3 regions of the Viridibacillus sp. d25.2 genome follow, and region 2 is predicted to be linked to each of the others. Evidence: riboswitches for the same ligand, from Rfam matches in the RefSeq annotation. Region 2 holds a riboswitch; each other region holds the start of a gene.
What was found. A riboswitch is a leader RNA that binds a small molecule or an ion and turns the genes downstream of it on or off. The one in region 2 is predicted to bind lysine.
Positions count from the first base shown of each region.

Region 1: it holds a riboswitch for lysine, as region 2 does, so the genes downstream of both, ACZLO7_RS06295 (aspartate kinase) here and ACZLO7_RS00680 (transporter substrate-binding domain-containing protein) in region 2, are expected to answer to the same signal.
Region 3: it holds a riboswitch for lysine, as region 2 does, so the genes downstream of both, ACZLO7_RS21200 (amino acid permease) here and ACZLO7_RS00680 (transporter substrate-binding domain-containing protein) in region 2, are expected to answer to the same signal.

Region 1 covers NZ_CM196652.1:1,278,403-1,283,890, reverse strand. The annotation lists gene sdhA (succinate dehydrogenase flavoprotein subunit) at 1-520, opposite strand, end outside; gene ACZLO7_RS06305 (succinate dehydrogenase cytochrome b558 subunit) at 583-1,191, opposite strand; gene ACZLO7_RS06300 (YslB family protein) at 1,464-1,877, shown strand; gene ACZLO7_RS06295 (aspartate kinase) at 1,935-3,167, opposite strand; lysine riboswitch at 3,293-3,474, opposite strand; gene uvrC (excinuclease ABC subunit UvrC) at 3,533-5,308, opposite strand.
Region 2 covers NZ_CM196652.1:126,048-131,535, reverse strand. The annotation lists gene ACZLO7_RS00700 (LysR family transcriptional regulator) at 1-139, shown strand, start outside; gene guaC (GMP reductase) at 193-1,176, opposite strand; gene ACZLO7_RS00690 (hypothetical protein) at 1,670-1,861, shown strand; gene ACZLO7_RS00685 (hypothetical protein) at 2,198-3,646, shown strand; lysine riboswitch at 3,766-3,947, shown strand; gene ACZLO7_RS00680 (transporter substrate-binding domain-containing protein) at 4,084-4,938, shown strand; gene ACZLO7_RS00675 (amino acid ABC transporter permease) at 5,002-5,488, shown strand, end outside.
Region 3 covers NZ_CM196652.1:4,336,427-4,341,914, reverse strand. The annotation lists one part of gene ACZLO7_RS21215 (IS3 family transposase) at 1-817, shown strand, start outside; gene ACZLO7_RS21210 (CynX/NimT family MFS transporter) at 971-2,188, opposite strand; gene ACZLO7_RS21205 (aminoglycoside 6-adenylyltransferase) at 2,330-3,196, shown strand; lysine riboswitch at 3,321-3,499, shown strand; gene ACZLO7_RS21200 (amino acid permease) at 3,607-5,067, shown strand.

The sequences.
Region 1 (5,488 bases), 1.2 Mb from region 2:
TACCTTTACATACGCCAGATTCATCAAGAACTAGTCCTAAGAATTCCCATCCTTCATACTTTGTTACTAAACCTTCTACTTCCCATTTACGAACTTGTTCGTCTAGAGCGTATAGAAGTTGTTGACCTGTTGTCGCACCAGCAAATGCTGTACGGTGCATTAATGTACCACCGAAACGACGGAAGTCTAGTAAACCTTCTGGTGTACGGTTGAACATAACACCCATACGGTCGAATAAATGAATGATACCAGGTGCTGCATCAGCCATAGCTTTTACTGGTGGTTGGTTCGCTAAGAAGTCTCCACCATAAACTGTATCATCAAAGTGGATCCATGGAGAATCCCCTTCACCTTTTGTATTAACGGCACCGTTAATTCCGCCCTGTGCACATACAGAGTGTGAGCGTTTTACTGGTACCAATGAGAATAATTCAACTTCTGTGCCCATCTCGGCTGCTTTCATAGTAGCCATTAAACCAGCAAGACCGCCGCCAACGACTATCAATTTACTTTTAGCCATGTTTTTTCTCACTCCTCTTTCAAATAGTAATCAAGCGCTTACATGATGTTAAGTGCATTCTTTTAAACGAATGCAAGTAATGCACTTACGCCGACTACTGATAACACTAAGAAAATTAAAACAGTAATGTAAGTTGCAATTTTTTGAGATTTTGGAGATTGAGTAATTCCCCAGCTTACTAAGAATGCCCAAACACCATTTGCTAAGTGGAAAGTTGCTGAAATAATACCTGCAACATAGAATGCTAACATCCATGGGTTAGATAGAACATCTGCCATCATGTTGTAGTCAACTTCTGTTCCAAGTGCTTTTTGGATACGAGTTTGGAAAATATGCCAAGCGATAAAGACAACTAGGAATACTCCAGTGAAACGTTGTAATACGAACATCCAGTTACGGAAAGTGCTAAAACGTTTAGTATTTGGTTGTGCAGTGAAGGCTATGTACACACCATAAAAAGCATGGAACATTAATGGAATGTAAATTACAATCCATTCTAGAGCCCATAAGAATGGGAGATTACCCATAAATTCACTCGCAGAGTTAAATGATTCTGCACCTTTTGTTGCTGTAAAGTTAATAAACAAGTGTTGCGTCAAGAACAGTCCAACTGGAATAATTCCAAGAAGTGAATGCAGACGACGCAATAAAAACTCTCGATCTTTCGACAAAACTGTTACCCCCCTTAATACTGAAAATAGACAGACGAACAACTACCGATGCTTTTCAACATGGTATCCATTGACTGCATATTTCATCATGGTACAATATTATGACAAGTTCATTGTACTCTCATCATGGCAGAGCGTCAAGGTAACCAACACTATTTCTAACTACCTTTAATATACGATTTCTTCTCGTAAATACATAAATATTCTACTAGAAAACGTTATTTTCTAACTCTGACAAAAATTAGACAAAATTAAATGAAAGAAGGCAAATCATGTCATCTACTAATACTCAACACTTCCCATTATTTGGTTACGAACTAATAAGAGATCACGTACTCTCATCTGTTCTTGGAAAAAACGAAGAGGATATCTTATATTGGTGCGGAAAAGAGTTAGCACGCAAGTTTCCTTTATACAGTATGGAAGAAGCTATTTCATTTTTCCACGAAGCTGGATGGGGCGATCTTTCTATAGAGAAACAATCTAAAGATGAAACGTTTTATACTTTAACTGGGGACCCTGAAGCATTACAATTTGAAAAACGCTGTTTCCGTCTTGAAAGTGGCTTCCTAGCAGCACAACAAGAAAAAATCAGTGGTTTCTTAACAGAATGTTACGACGAAAAGAAAGTAAAACGAGGGGTTGTCCGATTCCAGGTCAAATGGGATTTAAAAGATCAACTATAAAAAGCAGCTGACTAAACATCTATCAAGATGCCTAGTCAGTTTTTTTAATTTATATTTTTAAACTTGAATTGCGAGACTAGCTGCTAACTCAAATTCATCATGTAATGCATTTGCAGCCAAAAACATTGAATCCTGAGGTATGATAACAGAAATTTTAATTTCAGAAGTACTTACCATTTTTAGTGTAATATTTTCTCTATGTAAGCGATCGAACATTTTTGCAGCTACGCCAGGATTAGATACTATACCCGATCCAACAATTGACACTTTAGCTACGTCTTCTTCATAATTCACATGACGAAAACCAATTACAGATTTATTTGCTTCCAATACACGAGCGGTGTCTGCTAAATTTTCTTTTTTAATAGTAAAAGATACCGAAGGCTCTACACCTTCAATAAGAGTTTGGACGATTATATCTACGTTAATATGATTGTCTGCTAAAACTGTAAAAATATTTACTAAAGAACCATTATAATTCCCTTCATACCCTACGGTTACACGAATAATATCTGACATAAATGCAACCCCGCGTACTACTAAACCTTTTTCCACTTCTACTTCCTCCTTCATAATTGTTCCTTCATCATCTACATAACTAGAGCGAACTGCTAATGGAATATTATAGTTTTTCGCAAACTCTACAGCACGTGGATGCAAAACACCTGCTCCTAAATTCGCCAATTCCAGCATTTCATCATATGACAGTCCTTGCAGCTTGCGAGCTTTAGGAACATAACGAGGATCTGAAGTATACACACCATCAACATCTGTATAAATATCACAGCGTTCAGCACCTAATACTGCAGCTAAAGCAACTGCTGTCGTATCTGAACCACCACGACCTAGAGTTGTAATATTATTATTACTATCGATTCCTTGGAAACCTGCAACTACAGCTACACAGTCTCTATCCAATGCTTTCTGTATATTTGCCGTTTGGATTTCCACAATGCGCGAATCACTTGGAACGCCTTCTGTTAATATTCCAGCTTGCCAACCAGTGAAGGACTGAGCTTTTAAACCTATGCTTTGCAAAGCAATCGATAATAATGAGATAGTCACCTGCTCACCTGTTGTTAAGAGCGTATCCATTTCTCGCTTCGATGGATTTGGCATAATTTCATGCGCCATATCTACAAGTGTATCTGTCGTTTTACCCATTGCCGAAACAACAACGACAATATTATTGCCCTTTTCTTTCTCTTTCTGAATGCGTCTTGCTACATGCATTACGCGTTCAATCGTTGCAACTGATGTACCACCAAATTTAAAGACTAAACAACTCACCCATAACCTCTCCTTTACTTGTTATGACGACCGTATTCACAATGACATCTTATGAAAAAAGCAGCCTTTCACACGTTTCCATGTGAAAAGCCGCCTCCGTAGAATGCACGTTTAAAAGAACATTCATGTGAGATAGCCCTCCAGAACCGAAACGGATCTGACAATTCTACACTTGTTAAATGTAGAACCAGAAATAAATTGGAAATAGTCAATTTATCACTTCGGCGGCCTCCCCTTTCATCAACAGTCTTAGGATCTATTCATCCTCTTGCTGATTACTCTTGAAATCCGCGCCTCTATCATCACTAAATAGTGATTATTTAAATAGTAATGTTACCTTAACACAATTTTCTGATTACTACAATTTATTTTTCAGAAAAATAAGTAAATATTGTATAAGCTAGTTTTTTTGGTACATTCGCAGCAATTAACTCTTCATAGGATGCCTCACTAATCTTTTTTACCGAACCAAATTGTTTGAGAAGTTGCTGCTTCCGTTTCGGACCAATTCCTTCAATTTCATCGAGGACAGATGTGATGGCATTCTTCTCATGTAATTGGCGATGGAAGGTAATAGCAAAACGATGCACTTCATCTTGAATTCGCTGTAATAGATAAAATGCTTCACTCGTTCTCTTTAATGGAATAATTTCTGGCGGCGAGCCATACAGCAGTTGAGAAGTTTGGTGTTTATCGTCTTTTGCTAAACCAGCAATAGGGATATCTAAACCAAGCTCATCTTCTAATATTTCTCTTGCCACTTCCATTTGCCCTTTCCCACCATCGATAACGATTAAATCAGGTAAAGGCAAGCCATCTCTTAATACACGAGTATATCTTCGGCGAATGACTTCTCGCATTGCACCGTAATCGTCATGCTTTGCAGCCACTTGAATTTTATATTTACGATAATCCTTTTTGCTTGGCTTTCCGTCAATAAAAACAACCATTGCTGAAACGGCGTCAGCTCCGAAAATATGGGAGTTATCAAATGATTCTATGCGAAGCGGTGTAGCGATATTCATCGCATTTCCTAATTCTTCGCATGCACCTATTGTCCTTTTTTCTTGACGCTCAAGTAACTGGAATTTCTCAGAGATAGCGATTTGAGCATTTTTACTGGCTAAATCAACAAGTTCTTTTTTCTTTCCCCTTTGTGGGATTGTCACTTTTATATCAAGCACAGTCGCTAAAAGCTCTCCTTCAATATTCGAAGGTATGAAGATTTCCTTTGGCTTAATATGTTCTGCTTGTTCATAAAAGCGCCCGACAAACGTTAAGAATTCTTCCTCAGGATCTCTATAAATCGGGAATAACGAAACATCTCTTTCAATTAACTTACCTTGTCGAACAAAGAATACTTGGATACACATCCAGCCTTTATCTACCGCATAACCAAAAACGTCACGGTTCGTAAAATCAGTAAGGGTGATTTTCTGACGTTCCATGACCGTTTCTATATGGGCAATTTGATCTCGGTATTCTTTCGCTCTTTCGAAATCTAATTTTTCAGCTGCATCGAGCATTTTTGCATTTAAATCTTCTTTAACTTCTCCGTAACCACCATTTAGGAAACTCGTTATACCTTGAATGATTTCTTGATATTGGTCTTTCTCAACTTCTTTTACACAAGGAGCTAGACATTGACCTAAATGATAATATAAACAAACTCGGTTTGGTAAATTCGTACATTTCCGAAGAGGATACAGGCGATCAAGTAATTTTTTCGTTTCATTTGCAGCAAAACTATTTGGATAAGGTCCAAAGTATTTACCATTGTCCTTCTTCACTTTGCGAACGATAAGAAGTCGCGGGTGCTTCTCATTTGTGATTTTAATATATGGGTACGTCTTGTCATCCTTCAGCATAATGTTGTATTTCGGATCATGAGTTTTAATGAGGTTTAATTCTAAAATAAAAGCCTCTATATCCGAAGATGTCACTATGTATTCGAAATCTTCTATTTCACTTACAAGTCGTTGCGTTTTACCATCGTGACTGCCTGTGAAATAAGAGCGTACGCGATTTTTTAGCACCTTTGCTTTGCCGACATAAATAATTGTACCTTGTCGATCTTTCATCAAGTAACAACCTGGTTGGTCAGGTAGAATGGCTAATTTTTGCTTTATTAATTCGTTCATCTTATCACCTTCTTAGAAAAGTGCAAGCGCCTTGTTCATTCCCGATATGCATAAGACGAATTGGCATGGAGGTAGCTCTTTAACCTCATTTCGAATTTGGGTTATGACCTCGAGGGGCTAGGCGCTGGAACTAGATCATGTACAGAATAGTTTTATACTTCATTATTTCTAAAAAAAACC
Region 2 (5,488 bases):
AAATAAAGGAATATTATATGAAGTGCCTTTAATAGAAGAGATCCCGAAAAGGAGTATAGGCGTATGCTTTTTAAAAAGTGTACCTCTATCACCAGCTTCAACAAAGTTTGTTGAAATCGTAGAAAATAAACAAAAATAGAGAAATAGAAAAACCGCCAAAAATTTTTGGCGGTTATAATGCGTTATAAGTTCTTAGTACGTTTTATCTCCATTAAAGATAGAGTTTTTAACGACAACATAATCTACTGTACGAATAGCGTCAAGTTTTTTGCCACCTGCATAAGAGATAGATGATTGAAGGTCTTGCTGCATTTCAACAAGTGTATCCTTTAGAGAGCCTTTATGCTCTACATACAGTTTTTTACCTTCGACGTTCTTCTTCTCACCTTTTTGGAATTCAGAAGCTGAACCAAAGTATTCTTTAAGAAGTTTACCGTCTTTCTCAATTGTTTTACCTGGAGATTCTTCGTGTCCAGCAAATAGCGAACCGATCATGACCATTGAAGCACCAAAGCGTACAGATTTAGCGATATCACCATTTGTACGGATTCCACCATCTGCGATAATCGGTTTAGTAGCAGCTTTTGAACACCAGCGCAGAGCAGCTAACTGCCAGCCACCTGTACCAAAGCCAGTTTTAATCTTTGTAATACATACTTTACCTGGTCCAATACCGACCTTGGTAGCATCAGCTCCAGCATTTTCTAATTCCCTAACAGCTTCTGGCGTACCAACGTTACCGGCGATTACAAAGCTAGCAGGTAAGTGTTTCTTTATATGTTGAATCATATTAATTACAGCATTAGAATGACCGTGTGCAATGTCGATTGTGATGAAATCAGGAATTATCTTATCTGCTGCTAATTGTTCAATGAATTCATACTCTTCTTCTTTCACACCGACGCTAATTGAAGCTATCAATCCACGAGCTTGCATATCTTTAGTGAAATCTACACGTTTACTTGGTTCAAAACGATGCATTATATAGAAATACCCATCTTCAGCTAATTGAATGGCTACTTTTTCGTCAATAATTGTTTGCATATTTGCAGGTACTACCGGCAATTTAAATGTATGTTCACCTAAAGTAACAGAGGTATCACATTCAGATCTACTATTTACAATACATTTTGCAGGAACCAATTGAATATCTTCGTAATCAAATACATTCTCCATAAAATACACTCCTAAAACCGAATAATTATTATCTATTAAAATAAAACGTTCGTCTTTTAGTAATTTACATCATTTTCATCTTTATGTCAAAAAATAATAAGCGTTTTCATTCTTTTCTATGAAATATATTTGGAGACAAAGTGTGTAAGGAGGGGAATTCTTATGTACTAATGAAAAAGATATTTATAAGATTAGTATTAGAAAATTTCAAAGAAATATACATTGAAATTCCTAGAATGAAATTGGCAATGAGATAGAACAAGGGATATTTTTTTATTAATAAGAGGATTATTTTGAACTTCACTAATTCATAAGCAGAATAGAAACGTGCAATAAATTATGCCAAACTCACTTTCAATTATTTCAATTGTATCTTCTCTTAGAAATTCATAAGATTTTGCTTTGTTTATGTAAATAGTGGACGTTATAAAGCCTCGCGATTAGTGGTATACTTATTCAATAGATTAAACATCTGAAAGGAGATGAAAATCTTTTGAAATACAGTAAACCACAAATGCAACAATTGATTAATGAAAATAAAGAGTTGCATACAAAATTTAAAGAGTTAAAAAAATCGTTGGACCTTGAGAAAAACTATGCATTGAAAGCTTTATATCATGCAGAAGTTGCTGATGGCGGTAAATATCAACAAGCCTATCAAGAATTAGATGGCCCAAAATACTAAGAATATTATTTAGATATATATTTGATTTTAAATGACTTAAAAACAGATTAAAATGATAATAAAATGTTATTTGGGTGAGAATATATACCCAACGGAAAGTTATTGTGTACAGAATATATTTAATTGTTAAATTAGTTTTAATTGGATAATGACGGGAAAAAAGATCTGCTGAGTGTGGGTCTTTTTTCATTTTTTTTTAGTTTTATTCTTTTAAATTAGAAATATGACGTTATTTGCAGATTATTTTTTTATATAATGTCCTATTTGATAGTAATTCACTGTTTAAGAAGTTAATATTATAGTAACAATAATATATTTCTTGAAAGGGAGCATCGTATGATAGAGATAGAAATGAAATTGAAGAAGTATTTAATTGGACAGCCATCGATTATGATCAATGAAGATGAAACGATGGAAGATAGTATGGAAGTCCTTGATGCACGCAATGATGTCAATTATGGTTATATTGAAGTAACGGATGACAAAGAGCTGACTAATATCAACATTGACTTTGATAAATTAGTAGAAAATAATGGTGTTGAGCTAGAAAGTCTAGAAGAACTTGAGATGGATGAAATTTTACATATTACAGAGTCCTTTATGAAGGATTTCGGTCGTGAAGTAGTACAATTTAGTAATTCCTCTGAGATTGGGGAAGGCGAATATTTAGTAGTTTATGAGGCAACAGATAAAAAACTAAAACTCCCTTTACCTAATTCTGGTGCTGTAATTGAGATTAATTCATATGGTACTATTACAGCGGCAACTATATTCCAAGAGTACTACCAGCTTACATACCCAAAAGTAGAAATAACAGAAGATGAAGCTAGAGAGATTTTATGTAAAGAGACATTAGTGGAATTAGGCATCGAAGAAAATGAAGAACAAGGAGAATTTGAACTAGTCTATCAACCAATTCGAGATTATATAGGCGTTACTGTTGATGGGAAAGTTCAAAAAGCAAGTCAGTTGTTCAGTGAAACAGAACTTGAACAATTTGCTGTTACGCCTGTTCAAGTAACAAAGGCACTACCAAAGTTATTAGGTGCAACAGATCAATATGTATTGCGAGAAGAAGATGGTAATTTATATTGGTATGTTGCGGAAGACCTGGATGCAGATGGTGAAGATGCAGAAGCTGTAATTGAAGTATTACATTTTGATGATGCAGGCGCTAATTATGAATCTAATGTAGTTTGGGATACAGAGGTAAAGACTGTGTTACCTTTTGAGCAATTGAAAGATAACGCAATGCAATTTTTAGAGATTATTTCTGGTGATATACACGATAAATACATGCTTGAAGAGCAATCTGTATTAAATGAAGATACAGAAGAATTTGATGATAATTCAGATGAGGATCTCTTCAATGTGGATGAATATGATGAAGACGAGTATGTTGACGAACATGAGGATGAACCAACAACTATGTTTACTTTTATCCCATATTTCCATGAATACAAATTAGAGAATTATTCTGTCCTAATTGAGGTAGGTATACATACAGGAATTATTCGTTCATGTCTGTATAGTGCTTTAAACATGGAGTCTATTCGAGGGATTAATATTACACCGATAATTTCATTACCAGAAGCGGATGCTATATATAAACAAAATTTGCAGATGAAACTTTCACGTTTTGAAGAGATAGATGAAGATGATGAAATGACAATTTATAGCTTAAATTACTCTATTAACGCTCCTTCTGAAAATGGTGCAATTGATAAGATTAATGCTACAACAGGTGAAGTTACGTACGCTGAATCTAATATTGTTAGAGGCTAAAAAAAATTGTAAGAAAAACGATATTATTCTGATTATTTAATCGAAAGGTTATTGACAGTAAAAGTTCGTTACTGTAGACTGTGTACAACGATAATTGAATACAAACCTCACTTTTTAATTGGTGAGGTAGAGGCGCGATATCTATTAGTCTTTAGTGGAGCTTGAGAAACTATGAAACTATGGAGAAGGAGATGTCGCCGAAGTTTGTAATACACTCGATGTTACTTGCTGGGTCTGCAGTTAATAACTGCAGGACTGTCTCAATGAACGTCCTAGTTCGTTGAGTTGAGCTATCTCATTAAGGGATAAGTAGAGGATTTAGGCTATTGTACAATGCGACCTGAGTTCATCTTAGGACGCGTTTTTTATACGTACAATAGCCTTTTTTAGTATTTAAAAGAAAATTAAGGATATTATTTGAAGGGGGAGAATATAATATGAAAAAAACTTGGGCAATTTTTTCTGTTATGACGCTACTTGCTATTTTACTATTAGCAGGTTGTGGATCTAAAACTACGGATTCAGGTTCGGGTGAATCTACTAAAGGGGAAACGAAAAAAGAAACATTCACAATTGGTATGGAAGCGGGATACCCTCCGTTTAACTGGACACAAAAAGATGATTCAAATGGTGCCGTGAAGATCTCTGGTAACGCAGAATATGCTGGCGGTTATGATGTTGAAATTGCAAAACGTGTGGCAGATTCTTTAGGTAAAGAATTAGTAATCGTCAAAACAGAATGGGACGGTCTAGTACCTTCATTAACTTCAGGTAAAATTGATGCAATAATGGCGGGTATGTCACCAACTAAAAAGCGTAAAGAGACAATTGATTTCACTGATAACTACTATACCTCAAATTATGTAATGGTTGTTAAAAAGGGCAGTAAATACGAGAAAGCTACTTCAATCCAAGATTTTAGTGGTGCCAAAATTACAGGTCAATTAAATACAACACACTACGAGGTAATAGATCAAATTACTGGTGTTAAAAAACAAGCTGCAATGGATAACTTCCCTGCAATGCGTGTAGCACTTGAATCTGGTGTGATTGATGGTTATGTATCTGAGCGTCCAGAGGGTATCAGTGCTTCTTCTGCAAATGACAAATACGTAATGGTTGAATTCACAGATGGCTTTAAAGCGTCCGAAGAAGATACAGCAATTGCTGTAGGTATTGAAAAAGATAGCGAGTTAAAAGATAAAATTAATAAAATTTTAAAAGATATCTCTGAAGAAGAGCGTACAGAAATTATGGATAAAGCGATTAAAAACCAACCAGCTGCAAAATAATGTATGTTTTATGTCGGCTGCATATGTAGCAGTCGGTATTACTGCTTTTGGAGGAGGAACAGTATGAGTATTGATTGGATTATTAGCATCGTAACTGACAACTGGGAAATGTTCCTTCGCGGGGCATGGATGACATTATTCATTGCTATTGTTGGTACGATTTTTGGAGCTATTATTGGGTTATTGATTGGTGTTATTAATACGATTCCAAAGCCTGAACGTGGAGTAAAGAGAATTTTCTTAAGATTAATTAATGCACTTCTTACAATATATGTGGAATTTTTCCGTGGAACGCCAATGATCGTGCAAGCAATGGTGATTTTCTATGGTTCTGCTCTAGCATTTGGTATAGATATGGACCGCACATTTGCTGCGATTTTTATCGTCGCTATTAATACGGGAGCGTATATGGCTGAAATTGTACGTGGGGGTATTATCTCAGTAGACAAGGGGCAATTTGAGGGTGCTCAAGCAATTGGTATGAATCATTGGCAAACAATGGTTCATGTAGTGTTACCACAAGTTTTACGAAATATTTTACCATCAACAG
Region 3 (5,488 bases), 270 kb from region 2:
AGTGGAGGAATTAAAAGGAAGTATGTCAATTAGTGAAATCTGTCTTCATTTAGGAGTTGGCCGTTCGTCTTACTATCGTTGGAAAGCAAAAGTTCATACGCAAACATCAAAGGAGCTTCGAGACAAACAAATTGGTAACTTGTGCAAGCTACACAAATTTAGATACGGTTATCGAAAAATCACAAAATTATTAACAGGTATTAGTGAGAAAACGGTGCAACGTGTTATGCAAAAATATAACTGGCAGTGCCGTGTAAAAGTAAAGAAACGTAAACGTACGGGCCAACCAGCCTACATCGCTCCAAATTTATTAGCTCGCGATTTTAGTGCAACAAAACCATTAGAGAAGCTCGTAACAGATATTACCTACTTGCCTTTTGGACAAACCATGATGTATCTTTCAAGTATATTAGATCTGTTTAATGGCGAGATTATTGCACAAACTATTGGGTCTAAGCAAGATACAGCCTTTGTTTTAGATACGCTCAATCAATTACCTAATTTACCAGAGGGCTGCATTCTGCATAGTGATCAAGGATCTGTATATACATCTTATGTATATCAAAAAACAATCAAAGAAAAGGGAATTACCATGAGCATGTCTTGTAAAGGCACGCCCGTTGATAATTCCCCAATCGAAACGTTTCACTCCTCGCTAAAGTCTGAAACGTTCTACCTCGACGAAATTTACCGCACGACAAATGCACGCGTAATAAATATGGTCGAAGAATACATTTATTATTATAACAATATCCGGATTAAAACGAAATTAAACAGCCAGTCGCCGGTACAATACCGTCAACTGGCTGCAAAATAAGGTGTTTTCTTATTGTCTCAAAAACGATACTCAGTGCCACTACATAATAGCTTTTTTCTATGACTCATTTTACTGGGAGTGCAAGATTACACATGCATAACTTCTATTATTAATACTAAAAAACTCCGAGCTATTTTAAGCTCGGAGTATACGCTATCTTTCGGGAGAAACATAACCTTCTTTTGCAGCATGCATACCAGCGGTCATTAATAACATAACTGTAATAATGAATAGGATGATAGCTGTTGTCCAGCTATTTGTAATATCGTGAACATAACCAAATAACACAGGACCTATTGCAGCTAATAAATAACCAAATGATTGAGCGGTACCCGATAATTCTGCCGCTTCATGAGCTGTACGCGTACGAAGTGAGAAAAACATCATTGCTAAACTAAATGATGCACCACCCGCAAGTCCAAGTAAAATCATCCATAACACTGTCAATGAAGTCCAGCCAGCTAAAATACCTCCGAAGCCTGCTAGATAAAGAACACCGTATACAACAACAAGAGGACGTTGGTCTTTTCTTCGTCCTGCAATAATCGGAATCACGAACGTTGCAGGCAATTGTGAAAACTGCATAAAGGAGAACATCCATCCAGCTGTATTAGCACTCATACCTTGTGACTGCAACATTTCTGGAATCCAAGCAGCAGTAGTATAGAAAATAAGAGATTGGAAACCCAGTGATAATGTAACTGTCCAAGTTATAGGTGATTTCCAAAGCGAGACATGTTCTTTATTAGTGTGGGAGCCATTATTCAATTCGGACTTAGGTTTACGAATTTGTGGGAGCCAAACAATTAGGGCGATAATTACTAAAACAAACCAAATACCAAGTGTAATTCTCCATCCGAGTTCTCCGCTAGCAAGAGGATAACTAATCCCAGCTGCTAAACTTGCAGAGAGATTCATAGAAACTGTGAAAATACCTGTTAATAATCCAACCTGTAATGGGAATTTCAACTTAATCAAACTTGGTAGCAATACATTTCCAAAAGCAATTGCCACACCGATTAGCGATGTACCTAATAACAGAGTAAAGGTTGTACCGAAAGATCGAGTAAGAATTCCAACTGCAAGTAATGCTGTTGAGAATAGTAATGTACGTTCTATACCAAAACGCTTTGAAAATTTTGGAGCTATAGGAGAAATAATAGCAAAGGCAAGTAAGGGAATTGTTGTGATAAATCCTGCCAATACATTTGAAATGTGTAAGCCTTCGCGAATAAATGAGATGATTGGACCTACAGCTGTTAGAGGTGAACGTAATGTAGAAGCGATGAAAACAATTCCAATTACAAGTAACCAAGCGTCGCGGTTCCATTTAAGCTTTTTGCTATTTTGAACAGCTGGATTTGTTGCCAATTGTAGCGCCTCCTATATATATTCATGAATTTCCTGGTTTTACAAACCCACTATTTGACAAAGGTTAATTATATCAAAGAAAATGGATATAATTAAGAGGACTCAAAATAAATTTATCGAATTGAAATGGAGGAATTGGTGATGAGAACAGCGCAACAAATGATGGATTTAATCATAAATGTAGCGAATAATGATGAACGTGTTCGAGCCGTTTGTATGAATGGTTCGAGAACAAATATAAATGTGAAAGAAGACCCTTTTCAAGATTTTGATATTGTCTATATTGTTACTGATATTAAATCATTTACTAACAATCCTCATTGGGTAGATATTTTTGGAGAGAGAATCATTATGCAAACACCAGAGGATATGGTGTTATTTCCTCCGGAGCTTGGTGGACGCTATACATACTTAATGCAATTTTCGGATGGAAACCGAATTGATTTGATGCTTATCTCTATTGAAGAACAAGAAGCATATTGTAAAGAGGATAGTTTAACTACAATCTTGTTAGATAAAGATCGATCACTTCCAAAACTCACTAAACCGACAGATGTCGACTATTGGGTGCAATGCCCAACAGAAGAACATTATAAGGATTGTTGTAATGAATTTTGGTGGGTTGCTACATATATAGCGAAAGGCTTATGGAGAAAAGAAATGCTCTATGTACAAGAACATTTTAATAATACACGCAACATGCTTATTCAAATGCTTTCATGGCATGTTGGAGTAAAAACAGACTTTTCTAGAAGCGTTGGTAAAAATGGTAAGGACCTAGAGTATCTATTATCAAAAGAAGTGTGGGAGCAGTTACTCGCAACATATAATAACGCTAGTTATGATTCTGCGTGGCAAGCGCTATTTACTATGTGTAATTTATTCCAAAGTTCAGCAACAAATGTTGCTAGTCTTCTTTCATTCCGCAGTTATGAAGAAAGTACTAAAGTGCTTGGTTATTTAAAGCATATTCATACGCTTCCGAGGGATGCTAAAGCGATATTTTGAAGAATTATTTAGAATTAAACTCAAATTGTTTTAATATTCAAGAAAATTTACATCTTGAATATACAATTCTCTTGTATTATAATTGGGGCATATTAAATTAATATATTGCAATGCCTCATCCATTCGATGAGGTAGAGGTCGCGGTGTTAAAAAGTAAAATGGATGAGGCGAAAAGCGTCAGTGATTCTATTTGAAAGGGAATATCGCCGAAGTGTTTATAAGCTTCTTCTTATAAATATTGGGGCTGTTGCCGAAAGGTGCAGAACTGTCACGTCTTAGCAGGCGTGTTGAGCTATCTTTATCAAGGTTGATGGGCATGTTTTGATACCATCGCATATTCCTTGTGATGGTATTTTTTATGACATCAAGTTAACCTTCTTGCAATGAAAAATGGAAAGAGGAGATTCTTAATGAGTAATAAAAATAATGGCCAAGGCGTTGAAACGCAAGGTCTTAATAGAGGATTGAATAGTCGTCATGTGACGATGATTTCACTTGGAGGAACAATTGGTACCGGGTTGTTCTTAGCAAGTGGTGGAGCCATCCATGAGGCTGGTCCAGGCGGAGCACTATTAGCATATTCTCTAATTGGTATTATGGTGTTTTTCTTAATGACAAGTTTAGGTGAGATGGCTGCGTTTATGCCTGTATCTGGTTCATTTAGTACTTACGCATCTAAATTCGTTGACCCAGCATTAGGTTTTGCTCTAGGTTGGAACTATTGGTATAACTGGGCAATTACGATTGCAGCTGAAATCGCAGCTGTATCATTAATCATGAAATTTTGGTTCCCGGATGTATCGTCATTCTACTGGACAGCAGGGTTTTTAGTCATCATCTTCACATTAAATATCTTATCAATTAAAAGCTTTGGTGAAAGCGAATATTGGTTTTCTCTTATAAAAGTCGTAACAATTATTGTCTTTATCATTGTTAGTTTCTTGATGGTATTTGGTTTGATGGGTGGACAAGACCCAGTAGGATTCAAAAACTTCTTCATTGAAGATGGTCCATTCCATGGTGGTTTCTTCGCAATGTTCGGTATTTTCCTAGCTGCAGGTTTCTCGTTCCAAGGTACAGAACTACTAGGGATTACTGCTGGTGAAACAGATGATCCAGGAAAAAATATTCCGAAAGCTGTTCGTCAAGTTTTCTGGCGTATTTTGTTATTTTACATTTTAGCAATTTTAGCGATTGGTTTATTAATCCCATTCACAGATACACGTTTAGCAAGTAGCGATATTACAGTAAGCCCGTTTACATTAGTATTTGAAAATGCAGGAATTGCGTTTGCTGCGTCAGTAATGAATGCGATTATTTTAACAGCGATTTTATCTTCAGGTAACTCTGGATTATATGCATCATCACGTATGCTTTGGGAGCTTGCAAAAGACGGTAAAGCACCTAAAATGTTCACTAAATTAAACAAACGTGGTATTCCGGTGGCTGCATTAGTAGCAACTTGTTTAGTTGCTTGTGTATCATTTATTGCATCATTCTTCGGTGATGGTGTTGTCTACATTTGGTTGTTAAATGCTTCAGGTATGTGTGGATTTATAGCTTGGCTTGGAATTGCAGTAAGTCATTACCGATTCCGTAAAGCTTATATTGTTCAAGGTCGTGATTTAAACGAATTGCCTTATAAAGCAAAATGGTTCCCATTCGGTCCAATCTTTGCCTTCGTACTTTGTGCAATTGTCGTTGTTGGTCAAAACTATACAGCATTCACAGGTGAACATATCGACTGGTATGGTATGCTTGTTTCATACATCGGATTGCCAATTTTCTTAGCGATCTGGTTTGGATACAAAATCGTTCATAAAACAAAAATCGTAAAATTAAAAGACTGTGACTTTGATAGTCACCGTTAACTTAAAAAACTACCTAGCTATTGAGCTAATAGTTTCAGGCTGTAGACAAACTCGAAGAAATTCGGTTTATCTACAGTCTTTTTTATTTTAAAATACCCTCGAAGCGGCTTGGCAACTGCCTCGGAAATCGTTCATCGTAGAAGAAAACAACGGTCATATCAGTAGGATCTAAAATAACCATGTTATCTAAAAATAACAAAAGACATTCAGTGTGTGACCATTCTGAATGCTTTTTGTTAAATTAATTCATATACATTTACATAAAACTATAAATTTAGTTAAGTTATCTGAATGAGTTATTCTAAAATTTTTGGCTCAGAAACATAGAGGGATTCAATATATCCACAATTATTACAGTACTCAGCCGATACAGGTGAAGATTTGCCTTTGGGTTTATTCGCTGAAACCATTTGAAGCATTA